Regions from separate parts of the Pseudomonas sp. JL3 genome, predicted to be linked through region 3. Evidence: predicted binding sites of a transcription regulator. Region 3 holds the regulator's gene; each other region holds the start of a gene.
The links. The regulator FliA, encoded in region 3, starts transcription of late flagellar genes. The targets are predictions, from matches to a motif close to CTAAAGTTTNNNNNNNNNNNGCCGNTAA.

Region 1: the regulator FliA is predicted to act here: its motif matches at 1,884-1,911, upstream of MMG91_RS11370 (methyl-accepting chemotaxis protein).
Region 2: the regulator FliA is predicted to act here: its motif matches at 2,049-2,076, upstream of flgM (flagellar biosynthesis anti-sigma factor FlgM).

Annotation. Positions count from the first base shown of each region.
Region 1 is NZ_JAKWJK010000005.1:69,795-73,065, reverse strand. It holds gene MMG91_RS11390 (LysR family transcriptional regulator) at 1-177, opposite strand, end outside; gene MMG91_RS11385 (multidrug/biocide efflux PACE transporter) at 267-704, shown strand; partial or broken gene MMG91_RS11380 (hypothetical protein) at 780-920, opposite strand; gene MMG91_RS11375 (CorA family divalent cation transporter) at 1,074-1,748, opposite strand; gene MMG91_RS11370 (methyl-accepting chemotaxis protein) at 2,024-3,271, shown strand, end outside.
Region 2 is NZ_JAKWJK010000033.1:4,815-8,085, reverse strand. It holds gene MMG91_RS28305 (MFS transporter) at 1-270, shown strand, start outside; gene MMG91_RS28300 (flagellar brake protein) at 334-1,080, opposite strand; gene MMG91_RS28295 (flagella synthesis protein FlgN) at 1,170-1,637, opposite strand; gene flgM (flagellar biosynthesis anti-sigma factor FlgM) at 1,686-2,012, opposite strand; gene flgA (flagellar basal body P-ring formation chaperone FlgA) at 2,178-2,939, opposite strand; gene MMG91_RS28280 (chemotaxis protein CheV) at 3,021-3,271, shown strand, end outside.
Region 3 is NZ_JAKWJK010000010.1:140,920-144,190, reverse strand. It holds gene MMG91_RS18115 (chemotaxis protein CheA) at 1-227, opposite strand, end outside; gene MMG91_RS18110 (protein phosphatase CheZ) at 265-1,053, opposite strand; gene MMG91_RS18105 (chemotaxis response regulator CheY) at 1,076-1,447, opposite strand; gene fliA (RNA polymerase sigma factor FliA) at 1,615-2,355, opposite strand; gene fleN (flagellar synthesis regulator FleN) at 2,352-3,182, opposite strand.

The DNA of each region.
Region 1 (3,271 bases), on a different contig from region 3:
GGTCAGGCTCGGCTTGCGACTGCTGCGGTCGAACAGGACAAGGTTCAGGTCGATTTCCAGACTGGCCACTGCCGCGCTGATGGTCGACTGACTGCGACCGAGCTTGCGCGCCGCGGCAGAAAACGAGCCTTGAGTCGCCGCCTGGACAAACGCCAGCAACACTTCGTGGGAAGCCATGAACTATCGCCTTGATCGATGGTTATTGGTTATGAAGTATCGGCGTGATGACGGATCATGGCAACCATAGTCACTCAGGGAGTCTGGCCATGAACGCCAACAAATCCATCACTGAACGAATTTTCCAGGCCATCGGTTTCGAACTGCTGGCGATATTGATCTGCACCCCGCTACTGGCTTGGGTCATGGACAAACCCATGCTGGAAATGGGCGCGGTAACCATGGCCATTGCAGCCCTTGCCCTGGCCTGGAACGTGGTCTTCAACGGCTTGTTCGACCGATTGCTCAAGCGCTTTGCCATTGTGCGTAACGCGTGGGTCCGCGTGGTGCATGCGCTGTTGTTCGAAGGTGGTCTGGTGGCGTTCGGCGTGCCGTTGATTGCCTGGTGGCTGAAGGTCAGCCTGTGGCAGGCGTTCCTGCTGGACATCGGCGTGCTGCTGTTTTTCCTGCCCTACACCTACGTCTACCACTGGGGTTACGACGTGGTGCGTGAGCGGCTGTTGGTGCGCAGGGCTTGCGAGGTTTAAAAAGCAAAGATCGCAGCCTTCGGCAGCGTTGATAAATTGGAACTGAACAACAACGCTTCTACAGGTGCTGTGTGGTTAGAACAGCTTGGTAAACAACCAATACAAACTCCCCGACAACACAATCGCCGCCGGCAAGGTCAGCACCCAGGCCATCAGCGGGTTGCGGATGGTCTTCATCTGCAACCCGCCACCGTTGGCGACCATGGTCCCGGTCCCCATACTGATCGTTCCCACGCTCCGCGTGGGAATGCATCCATTGACGCTCCGCGTCAACGCTGGACGCAGAGCGTCCGGGGCGGCATTCCCACGCAGAGCGTGGGAACGATCGGCGGCGATCGGCGGCGATCGGCGGCGATCGGCGGGAAAGGCTCAATAATCCTGGCGCTTGCGAAACGCCCAGCGTCCGGCAATCAGGGTAAACGTCGCGACCAGCGTCACCAGAATCCAGAACCTTTCCGGATCGCCGGCAAGCGGTACGCCGCCGACGTCCTCCTTCTGCAACCATTGCGGCGGGCGATTGAGCAGGCGCAGCAACGAGCCCGGCTCCAGCGCCAGCAACCGTTGCAGGCGCACCAGCACCCGGCGGTTGGCGCCCAGTTCGGCGCGGTTGGTGGACAGGCGCGACGACAGCAACTCATCCTCGATCTGATCGACGCTGAGGCTGGTCTTGCGCACGATCTGCGTCAACACCTCACCCTGATCGCGCAGCAAATGCACCAGCAACTCCAGCGGCGAGCGAAAGCATTCACCGGCCTTCACCGAAGAGCGCAGCTTGTCCACCGAGTGCAGCGGTTGCAGGCGTGCGCTGATGATCAGCCGACTGCGGGCACAAACCCAAAGCGTCGAGACATCCGAGGAGACCATGCTGCTGAGGTTGAACACCACGTCGTTGACCACCGCCAGCAACGCCGAGTCGACATGCTCGATGCGCGTCGCCGTGGCCGAATCGATTTCCCGGCCGCGCTCGCCGGGGCGAAAACTGAAACCGTAGAGCATGCCGAACAGATCGGAATCGCGATGGCGCTGGTCAATGCTGTGGTTCATGAGGTCTCGCTGTGAGGAGACGCCTGTCGCAGGTTTCACAGGTTCACTTGAGCCCCATCATCGCAACGCATTTTGAAGGTTTTGCGACAATTTGGTGGCGCCGAACATCCGCCTCCATGCCGATGGTCGGAAGCGCTCAAGAAAAGCTCTGGCACGCCGATGAGACAGATGTTGATCTTTCGATTCCAGTCGTTAATCAGCGTTGCTGACAGGGATGTCCGGACACCTTGCACGCCTATAAGTCGTGCTTCATCCCTGCCATGAGATATCCCTCGATGTTTTTGCAAAAGTCCCTCAGAGCACAAATTCTCGCCCTGTTGAGTGGCAGCCTGTTGGCAATGTTGCTGATTGCTTTGGCCTGCTTTCACTTTCTGTCCAATGGCGTTCAGAACTACGCGAACCTGATCGAAGGCCCGCTGCACACTTCACAACTGATCGACGAAGCCAACCTGCAATTCAAGGTGCAGGTTCAGGAGTGGAAAAACGTCCTGCTGCGCGGTAAGGAACCTGCGAACCTGGATAAATACTGGAAGCAGTTCGAGGACCGCCAGCGCGACGTGCAGAGCATCCTGAGTGAGCTGGCGGGGCAGAAGGGCATCGAGCCGCAACTCAAGACCCGCATCGAACGCCTGCGTGAAGAACATCGTGTATTAGGCGCGGCCTATCAGAAGGGGCGGGATGCCTACGTGGCGGCCGGTGCCGACCCAACAGCCGGCGACAACGCGGTCAAAGGCGTGGACCGAGCAGCCAGTGAGCAGATGAGCGAGTTGGTCAGCGAGTTGCGCAAGCAGGGCACCGAGCAATCGAAGCTGATCAGTGCCAGCGCCGATCAGACGGTGTTGCTGGGGCTCGTGGTGATGTTGGTGTCGGGCGTGCTGATTGGTCTGTTGAGTCTGTGGCTGGTCAACCGCAACCTGGTGGAGCCGATCCGTAAACTGATCGATTACGTGGCACAACTCAGCCAGGGCCGCTTCGCCGAGCGCGTGGCCAGTACCCGTCAGGACGAGTTGGGCAACCTGGCCAAGGCTGCCAACACCCTGCGCGATTTCCTCGCCGAAACCTTCAGCCGCTTGCAGCGCAGCGCGTCGGACCTGGACAGCGCCAGCGGCGAGTTGAATTCCATCGCCAGCGTCATGACCAGCGGCACCAACGAGCAGTTCAATCGCACCGATCAGGTCGCCACGGCGATGAACGAAATGTCTGCCACCGCGCAAGAAGTCGCGCGTCACGCAGCCGACGCGGCACGTGCGGCCGATGATGCCGACCAGTCCGCCCAGCAGGGCGAAAAAGTCATGCAGGGGACTATTCACACCATCACCCAAATGCGCGGCGAAATCGCCAACACCGCCACGGTCATCCGTCGTCTGGAAGCCGACAGCGGGCGCATCGGTAAAGTGCTGGAAGTGATTCGCGGCATTGCCGAACAGACCAACCTGCTGGCACTCAACGCGGCAATCGAAGCAGCCCGTGCCGGTGAAGCCGGGCGTGGTTTTGCGGTGGTCGCCGATGAAGTGCGCAGCCTG
Region 2 (3,271 bases), on a different contig from region 3:
AAAGCGGTCACCAACTTGCATCAGGTGGACGATGCTCCACTGCATCACGTGGCCATGCCGGACAGTATGTCGAGTTCGCCACTGGTCGCTTGCCTGGACCCGCGAGTCGATGAGCAGGTGGTACAGGATCAAATGCAGAACCCGGTCACCCCGGAGGCTGATTTCAATCCGGATGCCGAGCCCGAGCCCGAAATCGAAGCTGAAACAGATTTGGAATCAGAAGACCCAGACACAGGGCGCGAGCAAAGCTTTACCGAAGCGAGGCCTTGATCAAGGCATAAAAAAACGGGCAGTCACCGCAAGGGACTGCCCGTTTTTTATGGGAGGGGCGTATCAGAAGTCGTCTTTATCGAAACGACGCGCTTCGCGCTGAAGTTGATAGACGAACCGCTCGACCTGCCGTTGCACCAGGCCGCTCATGTTGTGAAAACGCACGCCGGCGAAGGTGGTGTTGATCTTTTCTTCGAAGTGCAGGTAACGCAGTTCGACCGGTGTCGTCATGCTGCCGAAGGGCAGGGCGGCGACGAAGCGCTCATAGACCTGGCCCAGTTGCAGCCTGGCGGTGATGTCGCCCTCGAAGCGCAACTTGCAACCGGTGGCAGAGATGTCCAGCAATTTGCCATTAATGGGCGACTTGAGTTTGTCGCCACCCAGTTCGACATTGACCAGTTGCGCCAGCTTCAGCGCAGCGCGAAAAGCATTGCGGCGCTGGTGGTAAACCACCTCATCGGGCAACGCGCCACGGTAGCAGCGGCCATCGCCGGATTCGTCGATGGTTAGTGGGCCATTGCTTTCCCAGGCGATGCGCACACCGTCGTGAAAGCCTTCGACCTTGAACGGTTCGCCGGCCAGCAGAAAGCGTTCGCCGTCGCGCGGGATCATTTCGTCCAGGGCGATCATGTTGCTGTCACGGTCGATGTCCACCAGATAACTCTGGAAGCGCTGGCTGCGCTCATGGAACGTGATGATCAGCGGGTCATGGCTGTCTTGCAGCTGACGCAGATTGCCGGAGATTTCCAGGGGCGTAGTGAGCACCTTGGGTGGCTGCGGAGCATCTTCCGCGTTTAAGGCATTGAACACGGGGCATCAATCTCCAGACAAAATATGACTACTGGCCAGCATTCTGCCAGCATGTTTCGCGTCTTGATAGAGCGTGCTCATTGAAAGGCTCAAGCCTGACTGAGCGGACGTGGTTTTGCGAGTTTGGAGGTTGAGCCGCGGGCATCGTAGAGCGCTGGTGGCTCTCCGCCGGTGAGGATCTTCAGCTGGTTGGCCGTGGCGGCCTGCTGCACCAGAATCGACTGGCCATTATTAACGTTGGCGGCCTGGCACTGTGCCAGGAGGTCAGTCAGCACATCGCTCTGTGCCAGTAATTGGTCGCCAATGCTCGAATGGCTGGCAAGTTGCTCCAGGCCCTGGCGATTGGTCGGCAGGTTGAGGCTGGCGAGGATTTCACTGCGCTTGCGGCCATGCTGTTCGAGCAAAATGATCAATGCCTGTTTCTGCGCCAGAATCTCTTCAAGCAGTGGCATGTCGCGACCGTGCAGCGCGAGGGACTCGGTTTGCAGCAGCTCCAGCAGGTGTTGCGCCGGGGCAAAGTCGTCGATGATCAGTTGCAGTAAATTAGTGTCGTGCATGGCTGGCCTTGGGTTTTAAGCGTCCAAAAGCCTGGCGCGGGCCGTGGCCTAGCGCTGGGCTTCGAAGTTGAGCAGTTTGCTGGCTACACGGTTGCTGTCGACTTTATAGCTGCCATCGGCAATCGCTGCTTTCAACTCGGCCACGCGGGCTTTGTCGACGGCAGGCTGATCGCGCAGCTTGTCAGTGACCTTCTGCAACTGTTGAGCCTCATTGCTGAGGTGTACCGATTCCCCGCTTTGGGTGGCACTGGCCTGTTCGGCCGGGGTATTCAGCGGCGTGGATTGACCGGCTTCGGCGGTTTCCTTGGCGGCGCTGGTACGTGTACTGCCCGTAAGTGACGAGGAGCTGTTTAAACGACTGAAATCGATGACCATGACAAAAAACCTCTGGGTATTTGGACGCTTGCCATGTTTTCGGCTCTTCCCCGGAAAACTTTAGGCCCATTTATTGATGAGCGTGCATGCGCCAGCGCGTCTTCCACATGCGGCACAGTTTAGGGAACAGCCTCGGGCAGCGCCATATCTTCACGAACAGAGATCCTACATGGCCACTTCCACCTGGCCGGGCGCGGTGACTTGCGCCTTGATGACCCGCTGGGAGTTAAGGTTTTTCACCCGAATCTGTTCGCTCATGCCGCCGTTGGACAGCGCTTCACCCGGCATACGTACACTGAGCGTACCACTGCGGGCGGTAATCACCACCTGATCGCCCTTGCGAATCACTTCCGCCTGTTCGAGGTGCACCAGGGTAATGACCTGATCGGCGACCATTGGTCGGGTAAGTTTTTGCCCGATCGCCTGATCGACGGAGGTCAGAAAACCCTGATTTATCAGGCTGATATCGCGCTCGCGCAGGGTCACGTCCTGAGGCTCGATAATCCCTGTGCGTTTGAGGGGGCGAGTGGTGGTCACGATGTCGCGAAACAGCCGTACTTGAGCGGGGACGAAGACTGTCCAGGGGGATGCGCCCTCGCAGCGAACCTTGACCGTTACCCGGCCCAGAGGCCTCGCGGGGCTCTCGAGGGTGGCTGTCAATTCCTTGTCGCACATAGGCATGCGCAGGCGCGGATCGAGCCGGTTGACCTCGATCTCGTAGCGTCCTTGCGTTTGACTGCTGGCCAGATAGTCCTCTACGGTGAATTCAAGAAAGCCCTGGGTGACGCCGATAAGCATGTCAGGCAAGGTAACCGTATCAGCAAGGGCAGGGCTGCCAGCGTTGAACAGGCAGACGGCCGACGCCGCGCAGAGCAATCTGCGGCAGGTTGATGTCAGGCGTCGGAAAAATGTCGGTTCTGTGTTCATAAGAGTTAAAAAGCAAGCGCCGTGCCGTTTCGTGATGAATGTGCGTCGCAACACACTTAGCGTTGGTGTAGGAGTCTGGGCATGGCTGGTGTAATGGATTCGGTGAACCAGCGCACGCAACTGGTAGGGCAGAATCGCTTGGAGCTGTTGTTGTTCCGTCTCGACGGCCAGCAGCTGTATGGGATCAACGTGTTCAAGGTTCGTGAGGTGCTGCAATGCCCCAAGCTGACCTTGATGCCCAAGTCCAGTCCTGTCGTGTGCGGTGTGGCAAATATCCGGGGGGCGACCATTCCGATCCTTGATCTGGCAATGGCGACCGGTTCCGGAGCGCT
Region 3 (3,271 bases):
ATGTCAAACACGTTCTCGGCGATGTGACAGCACTCCACCAGCTCGTTGAGCTGGAGGAAGCCGGCGCCCCCTTTTACAGTGTGAAAACCGCGAAAAATTGCATTGAGCAAGTCCGCATCATCCGGTCGGCTTTCAAGCTCGACCAGCTGTTCGGACAGTTGCTCTAGAATCTCGCCGGCCTCAACCAGGAAATCCTGAAGGATCTCTTCATCGGCGCCGAAGCTCATTAAGGGGGTGCTCCTACAGGTCTAAAAACCCAGAAAACTAAAATCCAAGACTGGATAGCAAATCGTCCACATCGTCCTGACCGGACACAACATCTTCTCTTTTATCGGCATGAATCTGCGGACCTTCACCCTGCGAGAGATGTTTTTGTGGATCTTTTTCAGCCAGCATCGCTTCACGGTCATGTTCGATACCCGCAAAGCGGTCGACCTGACTGGCCATGAGCACGAGCTTGAGCAGGTTGCTTTCAACGTCGGTGACCAATTGGGTCACGCGCTTGATCACCTGACCGGTGAGGTCCTGGTAATCCTGGGCCAGCAGAATGTCGTTGAGGTTGCTCGACACGATGCGGTTGTCTTCGCTGCTGCGTGTCAGGAAACCGTCGACCCGCCGAGCCAGTTCGCGGAACTCTTCAGCCCCGACTTCGCGACGCATGAACCGTCCCCAATCCGTGCTCAGCGCCTGAGCTTCGTCGCTCAGGCTGTTGATCAGTGGCGTGGCATTTTCCACCAGGTCCATGGTGCGGTTGGCCGCGGCCTCGGTCAGCTTGACCACATAACCCAGGCGCTCGGTGGCATCCGTGATCTGAGACACTTCCTCGGCTTGCGGCATGTGCGGGTCAATCTGGAAATTGACGATCGCGCTATGCAGCTCGCGGGTGAGCTTGCCCACTTCCTGGTACAGGCCGCGGTCACGGGTCTGGTTGAGCTCATGGATCAGTTGCACAGCGTCGCCGAACCTGCCTTTTTCAAGGCTTTCGACCAGTTCGACCGCGTGTTTTTTCAGGGTCGACTCAAAATCGCCCTGTGAAGATTCGTTATGCTCCATAGCTCCCCCGTGGCGCAGTACATCAACCGATGCGTTCGAAAATCTTCTCGATTTTTTCTTTCAACGCCTGGGCTGTGAAGGGTTTGACCACATAGCCGTTAACACCGGCCTGGGCCGCTTCGATGATTTGCTCGCGCTTGGCTTCAGCGGTCACCATCAGCACCGGCAGGTGCTTGAGCTTTTCATCGGCGCGCACGTGACGCAGCAGGTCGATACCGGTCATGCCAGGCATGTTCCAGTCCGTTACCAGAAAGTCGATGCTCCCGCTGTTGAGCACCGGAATGGCAGTGGTGCCATCGTCAGCCTCGACCGTGTTGGTGAACCCAAGGTCACGCAACAGGTTTTTTATGATCCGCCGCATCGTTGAGAAGTCATCAACGATGAGGATTTTCATGTTCTTGTCCAATTCGACCTCCAAGCAGTCTTAAACGCGCCCAGCACCTGGACGCGCCATTTCAATCAATCCGGCAAAGCACTCAATGACTGTCTGGAGCACAACAGATCGAGACCGGCGCAGTTCAACACCACACCCGCTCCATTCGCAGTGTCCCCACACTGCCTTCAGCGCGCTCGCCACTCCCCCAAACGCCCCCGCAAACGGGCCGCGCACTGGCTGTGTAACTGGCTGACCCGCGATTCGCTGACCCCCAGGACCTCACCGATTTCCTTGAGATTCAACTCTTCGTCGTAGTACAGCGCCAACACCAGTCGCTCACGCTCCGGCAAATTGGCAATCGCGTCCGCCAGCGCCGCCTGGAAGCGTTCATCTTCCAGATCGCGTGACGGCTCGAGATGAGCACTGGCGCCATCCTCGTGCAGCCCTTCGTGTTCGCCGTCCTGCAACAGATCGTCGAAACTGAATAACCGGCTGCCCAGGGTGTCGTTCAAAATTCCGTAATAATCGTCGAGACTCAATTGGAGTTCGGCCGCAACTTCGTGATCTTTAGCGTCACGACCGGTTTTAGCTTCAATCGAGCGAATTGCGTCGCTGACCATGCGGGTATTGCGGTGAACCGAACGTGGTGCCCAGTCCCCCTTGCGCACTTCATCGAGCATCGCGCCGCGGATTCGAATGCCCGCGTACGTCTCGAAACTCGCGCCTTTGCTGGCGTCGTATTTGGTTGATACTTCCAGCAGGCCGATCATCCCGGCCTGGATCAAGTCTTCGACCTGGACACTGGCAGGCAAACGCGCCAGCAAGTGGTAGGCAATGCGTTTGACCAGTGGCGCGTAACGCTCGATCAGCTCGTACTGCGCGTCACGTGCCGACTTCTTGTAGAGGTTGTAGCCACTGGCTGTCATAGGACGGGTCCTGCGGTCTGTTGCACGAGGCGCTCGACGAAAAATTCCAGATGACCACGCGGGTTGGCCGGCAGCGGCCAGGTATCGACCTTCTGCGCAATGGCCTTGAACGCCAGGGCGCACTTGGAACGCGGGAAGGCTTCGTAGACGGCACGCTGCTTCTGCACGGCCTTGCGCACGCTTTCGTCGTAAGGCACCGCACCGACGTATTGCAAGGCGACGTCGAGGAAACGATCCGTGACCTTGGTCAACTTGGCGAACAGGTTGCGGCCTTCCTGCGGGCTCTGCGCCATGTTGGCCAGGACGCGGAAACGATTCATGCCGTAGTCGCGGTTAAGCAGTTTGATCAGCGCGTAGGCGTCAGTGATGGAGGTCGGCTCGTCGCACACCACCAGCAAGACTTCTTGCGCTGCGCGGACGAAACTGACTACCGAGTCACCAATGCCCGCAGCGGTGTCGATCACCAATACGTCAAGGTTGTCGCCGATGTCGCTGAAGGCCTGGATCAGGCCGGCATGCTGGGCCGGGCTCAGATGAACCATGCTCTGGGTGCCGGACGCAGCCGGGACGATGCGGATCCCGCCAGGCCCCTGCAACAGCACGTCGCGCAGCTCACAGCGGCCTTCGATCACGTCGGCCAGGGTACGTTTGGGTGTCAGCCCCAGCAGGACGTCGACGTTCGCCAGCCCCAGATCGGCATCCAGCAGCATGACGCGCCGGCCGAGCTCAGCTAGAGCCAGGGACAAGTTCACTGACACGTTAGTCTTCCCGACGCCACCTTTGCCGCCGGTCACCGCGATCACCTGTACGGGATGCATGCTGCCCATGTTATTTCTTTACCTTGTCTTACTTAGACGGAGGCCACATTACTGGCTGCGCGTTCACCAACTGAACAATGCATGGCAGACCATCGATG